2 regions of the Mesorhizobium sp. M0800 genome follow, and region 2 is predicted to be linked to the other one. Evidence: predicted binding sites of a transcription regulator. Region 2 holds the regulator's gene; the other holds the start of a gene.
The links. The regulator PhoB, encoded in region 2, activates phosphate uptake and scavenging genes when phosphate is short. The targets are predictions, from matches to a motif close to TGTCATNNANCTGTCAT.
Positions count from the first base shown of each region.

Region 1: NKI18_RS26135 (PhoX family protein) is a predicted target of PhoB. The motif match lies at 3,157-3,173, and genes of this name have one in related genera.

Region 1 covers NZ_JAMYOZ010000029.1:18,106-22,802, forward strand. The annotation lists gene NKI18_RS26125 (MarR family winged helix-turn-helix transcriptional regulator) at 1-321, shown strand, start outside; gene NKI18_RS26130 (GNAT family N-acetyltransferase) at 318-998, shown strand; gene NKI18_RS26135 (PhoX family protein) at 1,099-3,090, opposite strand; gene NKI18_RS26140 (hypothetical protein) at 3,292-3,630, shown strand; gene NKI18_RS26145 (phosphatase PAP2 family protein) at 3,645-4,346, shown strand; partial or broken gene NKI18_RS26150 (sodium-independent anion transporter) at 4,606-4,697, shown strand, end outside.
Region 2 covers NZ_JAMYOZ010000025.1:79,520-84,216, reverse strand. The annotation lists gene xylF (D-xylose ABC transporter substrate-binding protein) at 1-282, opposite strand, end outside; gene NKI18_RS24565 (ROK family protein) at 569-1,813, shown strand; gene phoB (phosphate regulon transcriptional regulator PhoB) at 1,823-2,512, opposite strand; gene phoU (phosphate signaling complex protein PhoU) at 2,529-3,236, opposite strand; gene pstB (phosphate ABC transporter ATP-binding protein PstB) at 3,269-4,072, opposite strand; gene pstA (phosphate ABC transporter permease PstA) at 4,069-4,697, opposite strand, start outside.

The DNA of each region.
Region 1 (4,697 bases), on a different contig from region 2:
GTCGGGGAACTGGCGCAATCCCTTGGCATCGCGCAGCCAGGCGTAACGCGAAGCGTCTCGCTTCTGGCCGGATTGGGACTGCTCGAGGTCAGTCCGTCGACCGATGACCAGCGGCGCAGGATCGTCTCGCTTACTCGGGACGGCCGGCGGCTGGTCGATGTCGCAAAGCGCGACGTCTGGCCTTGCATCGAGAACGTGGTCGCGGATTTGTGCGCAGGTTTTTCGGGGCCGCTTCTTGAGCAGCTGGCTGCCATCGAGGACGGCCTCGCCGCTGCCCCTCTCGACCGTCGTGTAAATAAGCCTGAGGGTGCCGCGCAATGAGACATCTGCTCGACCGCCCTATCTGGAGCGGGCTTCAGACGCGACATCGGGCCTTCGCGGAGGGTGACAACCTCGCCATGCGATATCGGCCGTCGATCGTCCCTTTCGCCGCCACTGGCGCGGACGACCCGGAAAGCCTGCGGGCGCTCGAGAACCTTGTCTCCCCGGGCGAGAGTGTGATCCTGCTTCAAGCGGACGCGATTGCTCTGCCCACGGGGCTTTCCGCGACTTCGACCGCAGCCGGGGTTCAGATGATCGCCGAGCAGCCATTGCAGATCGTCTCCGACCCGCGCGTGCATCGTCTGACCCGAGACGATGCTGCTGAGATGCTCGCCCTGGCATTGCTCACCAAGCCTGGCCCATTCACGCTCGAAGCCTTGAGCCTGGGCGATTTTTGGGGTGTGAAAATCGAGGGCAGGCTTGCGGCAATGGCCGGCGAGCGCATGAAGCAACCTGGCTATACCGAACTCAGCGGGGTGTGCTCACATCCGGAATTTCGCGGCGGTGGCCTGGGAAAGCTGCTGTCCCTATTCGTGGCAAACCGGATAGTGGCGCGCGGCGAAGTTCCCTATCTCCACGCCTATGCCAGCAACGTCACGGCCATTACACTATACGAGTCCATTGGCTTCAGGTTGCGAAGCACAATGAATGTGGCCGTGGTTCAGCGCAGCGAATGATTAGTCGGCGCATGATGCGCAGCATGGATGCATCCCGTATCGGAAGGAAGGATTTCGTGTCGCCGAAATCCTTCCTCGAGATGCAAGAGCTGGCTGCGTGTCAGACCGCGATCTTGCCGCCGCCTTGCCTGGTGATGGCAACGACCGCCGGGCGCACCGGCATGTCCGGCTTGAAGTCGGGCCAGCGCGTCGACAAATCCTCATAGTAGGACGGACGGCCGAAAGCCTCCCAGTCCTCGCCGCCGTCGCCCGGATGCTGGACGGCAACGAAGGCGGTCTGGTCGTCCGGCGCAAACAGGGGACCGCACATTTCGGCGCCGATCGGCACGCGGAAGAACAGCTTTGATGTCGCCCGTGCCGGCCCTTCCGTATCGACAGCCCACAGACCGTCGGTGCGGCCGGTGGCTTTCGGGCCCTGGCCGTCGGTGGCGACCCAGAGGCGGCCGGCCGAATCTACCGTGCAATTGTCCGGCATGCCGAACCAGCCATTGGCGGTGGTTGCGGTCGAGAAGGTGGCGCCGACGTCGGCCACAGCGGGATCGCCGCATTTCAGCAGGATTTCCCACTTGCCATTTGTCGCAGTGAAATCGCCGCCGTCCTCGACGATCTCGATGATATGGCCAAAGGCGTTCTCGGCACGTGGGTTGGCGGCGTCAACCTGGTCGGTTTTTCGTTTCGAATTGTTGGTCAGCATGACATAGACCCTGCCGTTGGTGGCATTGGGCTGGATGTCTTCCGGGCGGTCCATCTTGGTGGCGCCGAGCAGGTCGGCGGCGCGGCGCGTCTCGATCAGCACGTCGGCCTGGCTGGCAAAGCCGTTCTCCGCCGTCAGCGGCCCTTGGCCGAAGACGATCGGCAGCCATTCGACCGAACCGTCCTCGGCGAACTTGGCGACATGCAAGGTGCCGTCGTCGAGCAAATTCATGTTGGCGGCGCGGTCGTCCGGGTCGAACTTGCCTGTCGTGACGAACTTATAGGCATAGTCGAAGCGCTCGTCGTCGCCGAGATAGAAGACGACACGGCCATCCTTGGCGACGATCGATTCGGCGCCCTCATGCTTGAAGCGCCCCATCGCGGTGCGCTTCCTCGGCGCCGAAGTCGGATCCTGGACGTCGACCTCGACGATCCAGCCGAAGCGGTTCGGCTCGTTCGGCTCCTTGCCGATGTCGAAACGGTCGTAATGCGCTGCCCATTCATAGGCACCTTCGGGAATGCCGAGGCGCTTGTAATTGGCGGCTTCCTTATGCCCCTGCGGCAGCTCGCCCGAGAAATAGCCGTGGATGTTCTCCTCGGCCATGACATAGGTGCCCCATGGCGTGACGCCGCCGGCGCAATTGTTGATGGTGCCGATGATCTTCGTGCCGGTCGGATCGGCGCTGGTCTTGACGCGGTCGTGGCCGGCGACCGGGCCGGAGAGCGCGATCTCGGTGTTGGAGGTGATGCGGCGGTTGAGCTTGCCGTCGCGAACGACCTGCCATTTGCCTGATACCTTGCGTATCTCGACGATAGTGCCGCCATGCGCCGTCATCTCGACCTCGACTTGTTCCTTGCTGAGGGGCGCCTGCTTGGCCTTGCCGTCGACGATGGTGACGAGGCCCGGAAACATCAGGTGCGGATTGGTGTATTCGTGGTTGACCACCAGCAGGCCGTGCTCGGCCGAGCCGTCGATCGGGATATAGCCGACATAGTCGTTGTTATAGCCGAATTGTCTGGCCTGGGCTTCCGCCGACTGTTTTGTCGGATCGAATTCCGGCGAATCGGCGAACAGCGGATCGCCCCAGCGCAGCAGTACATCGGCGTCATAGCCGGGTGCGACGTGATGCTTGTCGTCGATGCCGGCCTCGAGCTCGTCAAAAGCGAAGGCGGAGCCTTCGGCGGCGCGGGCGTTGTCGGCGGTGATCAGCGCCAGCGGGCTGACGGTAGCGGCTATGGCCGAGACGGCAAGCGAGCTCTTGAGGAAGCCGCGGCGCGAGAACCGCGCGGCGATGATCTCACCCATGGTGCGGTTGTCGGTGGGGTTGGCTCCTGGCCCATCGTTTTCCTCGAGCAGGCTGGTGCGGAAATGGGCGTCAGGGGAGCGATGTTCGGTCATTGGGCCTGCCTCTGGCTGGATGGATTGCTGGAGCGTGTTGCCTGGCCAATCCGGTATCGCCGGCAGGTCACAGTTTGATGACATGCCGGCTAATTGCCGCCTGCGATTTCGTATCCAACATCGGCCCCGCTTGACCGCGACCGGCGCTTCGGAAACAAGAGCTGCGGCAGGCGCGTAGGGACACATCGGGAGAGAACAAAAGTGAGTTTCTGGGGACTTGGGCAGCTCTGCGTTTCGACGGTCATCTTCCTGCTGGCGGCGATGGCCGCAAAACAGTGGGGGCTGGCGCCGAGCCTCGGCAAGATTGTGCTGACGTTGGCGCTCTATTCGCTGGGCAATCTGATCATGCTGAGGCTGATCCGTGAATTCGGCATGTCGGTGTCGTTCAGCCTGTCGGCGGTGATCCAGCTGGTGTCGGTGAATGTGGTGGCGCTGGTCTTCTTCGGCGAGCGCGTCAATGCCTTGCAGGCGACCGGCATCGTGCTTGCCATCGCAGCTGTGGCGCTGATCACGCTCGGGCCCTATCTGCAAAGGCTGTAACTGCGATCGGGCCGATGAAGAAGATTGCAAGCAGACTGCGCAACTGGATCGAATTTCCTGTTCTGCTGGCCGGGTTGGTCATTGCCGGCGGGCTGTGGGGGTTCGAGGAGCTGATGGAGCTGGCGCGGGCGACCACGCCGCATGCCTTCGATACCGAAATCCTGCTTGCCTTCCGCAAGGCCGGGCAGCCCGACAATCCGATCGGACCGGCGTGGCTGGAAGGGGCGATGCGCGACATCACCAGCCTCGGCAGCGCCAGCGTACTGGTGCTGATCACGGCAGCAATGATCGTCTATCTGCTCCTTATCCGCAGGCCAGGCGCGGCGCTTCTCATGTTCGTCGCGGTGGCGGGCGGCCAGCTCCTGTCAAGCGTGCTGAAATTCGACATCGACCGGCCGCGCCCTGATCTGGTCTCGCATCTCGCCGATGTGGCATCGCTTTCGTTTCCGAGCGGCCACGCCATGCTGTCGGCGGTGACATATTTGACGCTGGGCAGCATGGCGGCGCGGTTTTTGCCCGGGCGGACAACGAAGATCTATGTACTCGGGCTGGCGGTGCTGACGACGGTGGTGGTCGGCATCAGCCGCATCTATCTCGGCGTCCACTGGCCGTCCGACGTATTGGCCGGCTGGTGCGCCGGCTTTGCCTGGGCGATGCTGTGCTGGCTTGCGGCACGGTTCCTGCAGCGATGGTTTGGGCGGGCCGACGGCACCTGACTCAAATCAGCCTGTTGATCAGGCCATGACCGCAGCCTGCCAGCAGGAAAACCATCGACAGCAAGGCTGTCGAGGTCGCCAACGCTTTGAATATCTTCACCCGCTCATCCTTTTGAAGTCGTGCCTGTGAAATCGGGATCGCAGTGGATGTCCCGCCAAACGATGCCGAGGTTTGTAGCATCACAGTGCATCGGCTGGCAAAGAGTGCTGCATGTTTGGAGGCAGACCATCAATCCTTGGTGCAGGAAGACGTCGCCGACCGCGCCAGCGCAGGAACTTCATCCTCGACTGTTCGGCGGTGCCGTTCTTCGATTCAACGGCGGCCAATGTCATCGAGGGTGCGGCCCACAA
Region 2 (4,697 bases):
CGAGGCGTCCTGCGCCAGGATGATCAGTGCGTTGGCGCCCTGCGAGATCAGGCTCTCGACGTCGGTGAGCTGCTTGCCGGGGTTGGACTGTGCGTCGGCGGAAATATACTTGTCGCCTGCGGCCTCGATGGCCGCCTTCATTGCGGCCTCGTCTGTCTTCCAGCGCTCTTCCTGGAAGTTCGACCAGGAAACGCCGATGACCTTGTCTTTAGCCTGCGCCGCCGACGCCAGCGCCAGCGTCATGGCGACACCCGCCAGAATGGCGGTCGTGAATTTCTTCATCATATCCTCCCTGCGCCGCGTACGGCGTGACCAATTGGCTCAAAGACCAGCTTAGAAGCTCTAATTTTTTCGAGCCTCGAAAAAATACTGGCCCGATCTCCGGCTGCTGTCAACATCGATTCTGATGGATTTTGATGACTCTGCGAGTTTTTTCGAGCGTCGGAATAAACGATGACAGCGCCACCTGCATCTGACACTATTTGCCTGCATCCGACACTATTTGTCGGACATTACCGACGGCTTCCGGTTCATGAGCGGCCGCGGCAACCGGGAGGAAAGCAAAACAATGTCGGTCGGAATCCGCCATGACGATTTGCGCCGGCGCAACCGGGCGATGGTGATCTCGGCGGTGCGCCGGGCCGGCCAGCCATCGCGTACTGAGATCGCAGCTACCACCGGCCTCAGTCATTCGACCATATCGGCGATCTCTTCCGACCTGATACGGGAAGGCATCCTCGCCGAGAGCAAGGCAAGTGAGCCCGTTTCGTTGAAACGCGGTCGTCCGCAGGTCGGCCTCGCCCTCAACCCGGAAGCGGCGGCGGTGCTGACCGTGGTGTTGTCGCTGAATTTCCTGTCGGCCGCCATTATCGACTATACGGGACAGGTGGTCGCCGAGGAACAGCGCCGGCTGGACACGCTGACCATGCCGCGCGACGAGCTGATCCGTGAATGCATGGCCATCGTCCGGCGCCGGCTGCAGGATCCAGACCTTGACGTCCGCAGTGTCGCCCGCATCGCCCTGGCGATTCAGGGCATTACCGACTCCCCTGCACGCGCCATGCTGTGGTCGCCGATCACGCCGCAGACCGACATCGCCTTTGCCGACATGCTGGAGGGCGAATTCGGCATCCCGGCAACGGTGGAGAACGACTGCAACATGATGGCGGTGGCTTTGCGCTGGCGCAATCCGGATCGCTATCGCGACGACTTCATCGCCATCCTGCTTTCGCATGGCATCGGCATGGGGCTGGTGCTGAAGGGCGAACTGTTCACCGGGACGCATTCCTCGGGCGGCGAATTTGGCCACATGATCCATCGTCCGGGCGGCGCGCTCTGCCGTTGCGGGCGGCGCGGCTGCATCGAGGCCTATGCCGGCAACTACGCCATCTGGCGCAACGCCAGGCAGATGAGCGACGACAGCGAACCGGTCGCCGACGTCAGCGACGCCGACATGCGAGCACTGGCGGCTCGGGCGCGCGAGAAAGATGGGCCGGAACGCGAGGCCTACCGCAAGGCCGGCGAGGCGCTGGGTTTCGGTCTCGGCTCGCTGTTCGCGCTGATCGATCCGGCACCGGTCGCGATGGTCGGCGCCAGTGCCGCCGCCTTCGATCTGATCGAGCCGGCCTTGCGGAAGGCAATCGCCCAGACCGCCGGCGGTCAGCATTCAGGCTCGATCTCCTTCGATACAGAGCCGAACGAATTGCCGCTGATCCGCGAAGGCTGCGCGATGCGGGCGTTAAGCTTCGTCGACCAGGAGATTTTCGCGCCGGGCGCGCAAATGAGGCCCAGCGTCAGAAAGAACGTAGCCTGACCAGGCGGGTCAATCTTCCCTGATCGCATAGCCGGCACCGCGGATGGTGCGGATGACATCCGGCATCCGGCCGTTGTTGACGGCTTTGCGCAGCCGCCCGACATGCACGTCGACGGTGCGTTCGTCGATGTAGATTGTCTCGCCCCAGACATTATCGAGTAACTGGCTGCGCGAGAAGACACGGCCCGGATGCCGCATCATGAACTCGAGCAGCCGGAATTCGGTCGGCCCGAGCCTGATTTCGCTCTTCTTGCGATAGACCCTGTGCGATTCGCGATCGAGCACGATGTCGCCGACCTTCAGCACGCTGGACAGCACTTCCGGCTTGGCGCGCCGCAGCAGCGCCTTGACCCTGGCCATGAATTCTGGTGTCGAAAACGGTTTCACCAGATAGTCGTCGGCGCCGGTCGAAAGACCGCGCACCCGGTCGCTCTCCTCGCCGCGCGCGGTCAGCATGATGATCGGCAGCCGCTCGGTTTCGGGGCGCACCCGCAACCGACGACAGAGCTCGATGCCGGAAACCGCTGGTATCATCCAGTCGAGCACCAAAAGGTCGGGCACATTCTCCTGCAAACGGATCTCGGCTTCGTCGCCGCGTGTCACCACCTCGACCTGGTAGCCTTCGGATTCGAGATTGTAGCGGAGCAGCACACCCAACGGCTCCTCGTCCTCCACCACCATTATGCGTGGTGCGATCATCGGCTGGGCACCCCCATCATGTCACCGGTGCGGACATTGTCGTTTCGTCCTGCTTCGGACGATTGACCGGCAATTGCTCGCCGGTCAGCACATAATACGCATTTTCGGCGATGTTGGTGACATGGTCGCCGATCCGCTCCAGATTCTTGGCGCAGAACAGCAGGTGCGTGCAAGCGGTGATGTTGCGCGGATCTTCCATCATGTAGGTCAAGAGCTCGCGGAACACGGACGTGTATTTGACGTCGATGCGCTCGTCGGCGGCACGCAGCTTGGCCAACGCGGCCGCATCGCCTGCAGCATATTCCTCGATGACACCCTGCACCTGGATGAGAACCAGCTGCGCCATCGCGTCGATGGAATGCGACAGGTCCCGCGGCGTGGCGCTGAGGCCGACCGCACTCACGCGCTTGGCGATATTCTTGGCAAGGTCGCCGATGCGTTCGAGGTCGCCCGCCATGCGGATCGCTCCGACCACATGGCGAAGATCGTGGGCCATCGGCTGGCGTTTGGCGATCAGGGTGATGGCGCGGTCGTCCAGTTCGCGTTGACGCGCATCCATGATGGCGTCGTCGGAAACGACGCGTTGCGCCAGCACGTTGTCGGAATTCAACAGGGCCTTGGTCGCCCCGCCGACCATCGAACCGGCGAGGTCGGCCATGTCGCGGATCAGCTTGCTGATCTGCTCGAGATCCTCGTCGAAAGAAGCGACTGTGTGTTCGCCCATGGTCCTGTCCTCATATGCATGATCGGAACGGCTCAGCCGAAGCGGCCAGTGATGTAGTCCTGCGTGCGCTTCTCGCGGGGCGACGTGAAGATCTTCTCGGTCCGGTCGAACTCGACCAGTTCACCCAGATACATGAAGGCGGTCTGGCGCGACACACGCGCCGCCTGCTGCATGTTGTGGGTGACGATGACGATCGTGTAGTCGGCTTGCAATTCGTCGATCAGTTCCTCGATCTTGGCAGTCGACAGCGGGTCGAGGGCCGAAGCCGGTTCGTCGAGCAGAATGACTTCCGGCTTCACGGCCACGGTGCGGGCGATACAGAGCCGCTGCTGCTGGCCGCCGGACAGGCTCAAGCCGCTGGCGTTGAGCTTGTCCTTGACCTCGCTCCACAGCGCGGCGCGCTTCAACGCCTGTTCGACGCGGCCGTCCATCTCGGACTTGCCGAGGTTCTCGTAGAGCCTGACGCCGAAGGCGATGTTCTCGTAGATCGACATCGGGAACGGCGTCGGCTTCTGGAACACCATGCCGATCTTGGTCCTGAGGAGGTTGAGATCCTGCGACCGGTCGAGAATGTTCTTGCCGTCGAGCAGCACCTGGCCCTCGGCCGTCTGTTTTGGGTAGAGCTCATAGATGCGGTTGAACACACGCAGCAGCGTCGATTTCCCGCAGCCCGAAGGGCCGATGAAGGCCGTGACACTGCGCTCAGGCAGCGACAGGCTGATGTCCTTCAGCGCCTTGCTCTGGCCGTAGTAGAAGTTGAGATTCTTGACCTCGATCTTCGTCTTCTCGGCGACCGTTTCGGCCATCGTCATGTCTGGGGACAACATCTGTGTCATCTGTCCTCTCTGCGTCCGGTAAGGCTGCGGGCGAGGATGCTCAAGCCCAGAACCGTCAGGGTGATTATGAGTGCGCCGGTCCACGCCAGTTGCTGCCATTCCTCGTAAGGGCTGAGAGCGAACTGGAAGATGGTCACCGGCAGGCTGGCCATCGGCGCGTTGATATTGCTGCTCCAGAACTGGTTGTTGAGCGCGGTGAAGAGCAGCGGCGCCGTCTCGCCGGAGATGCGTGCTATCGCCAGCAATATGCCGGTGACGATACCGGACAATGCGGCGCGGTAGGCGACCGAACGGATCACCACCCAGCGTGGCGCGCCGATCGCGGCACCGGCTTCACGCAACGCGTTCGGCACCAGGTTGAGCATGTCTTCAGTGGTGCGCACGACCACCGGAATGACCAGGATGGCAAGCGCAACGGCGCCGGCAATGGCCGAGAAATGTCCCATTGGCCGCACCATCAGCTCATAGACAAACAAGCCGATGATGATCGACGGCGCCGACAACAGGATGTCGTTGATGAAGCGGACGACGGTGGTGATGCGCGAAAAGCGTCCATACTCGGCCATGTAGGTTCCCGCCAGCACGCCGACCGGCGTGCCGACGACAACGGCGATGATCGTCATCA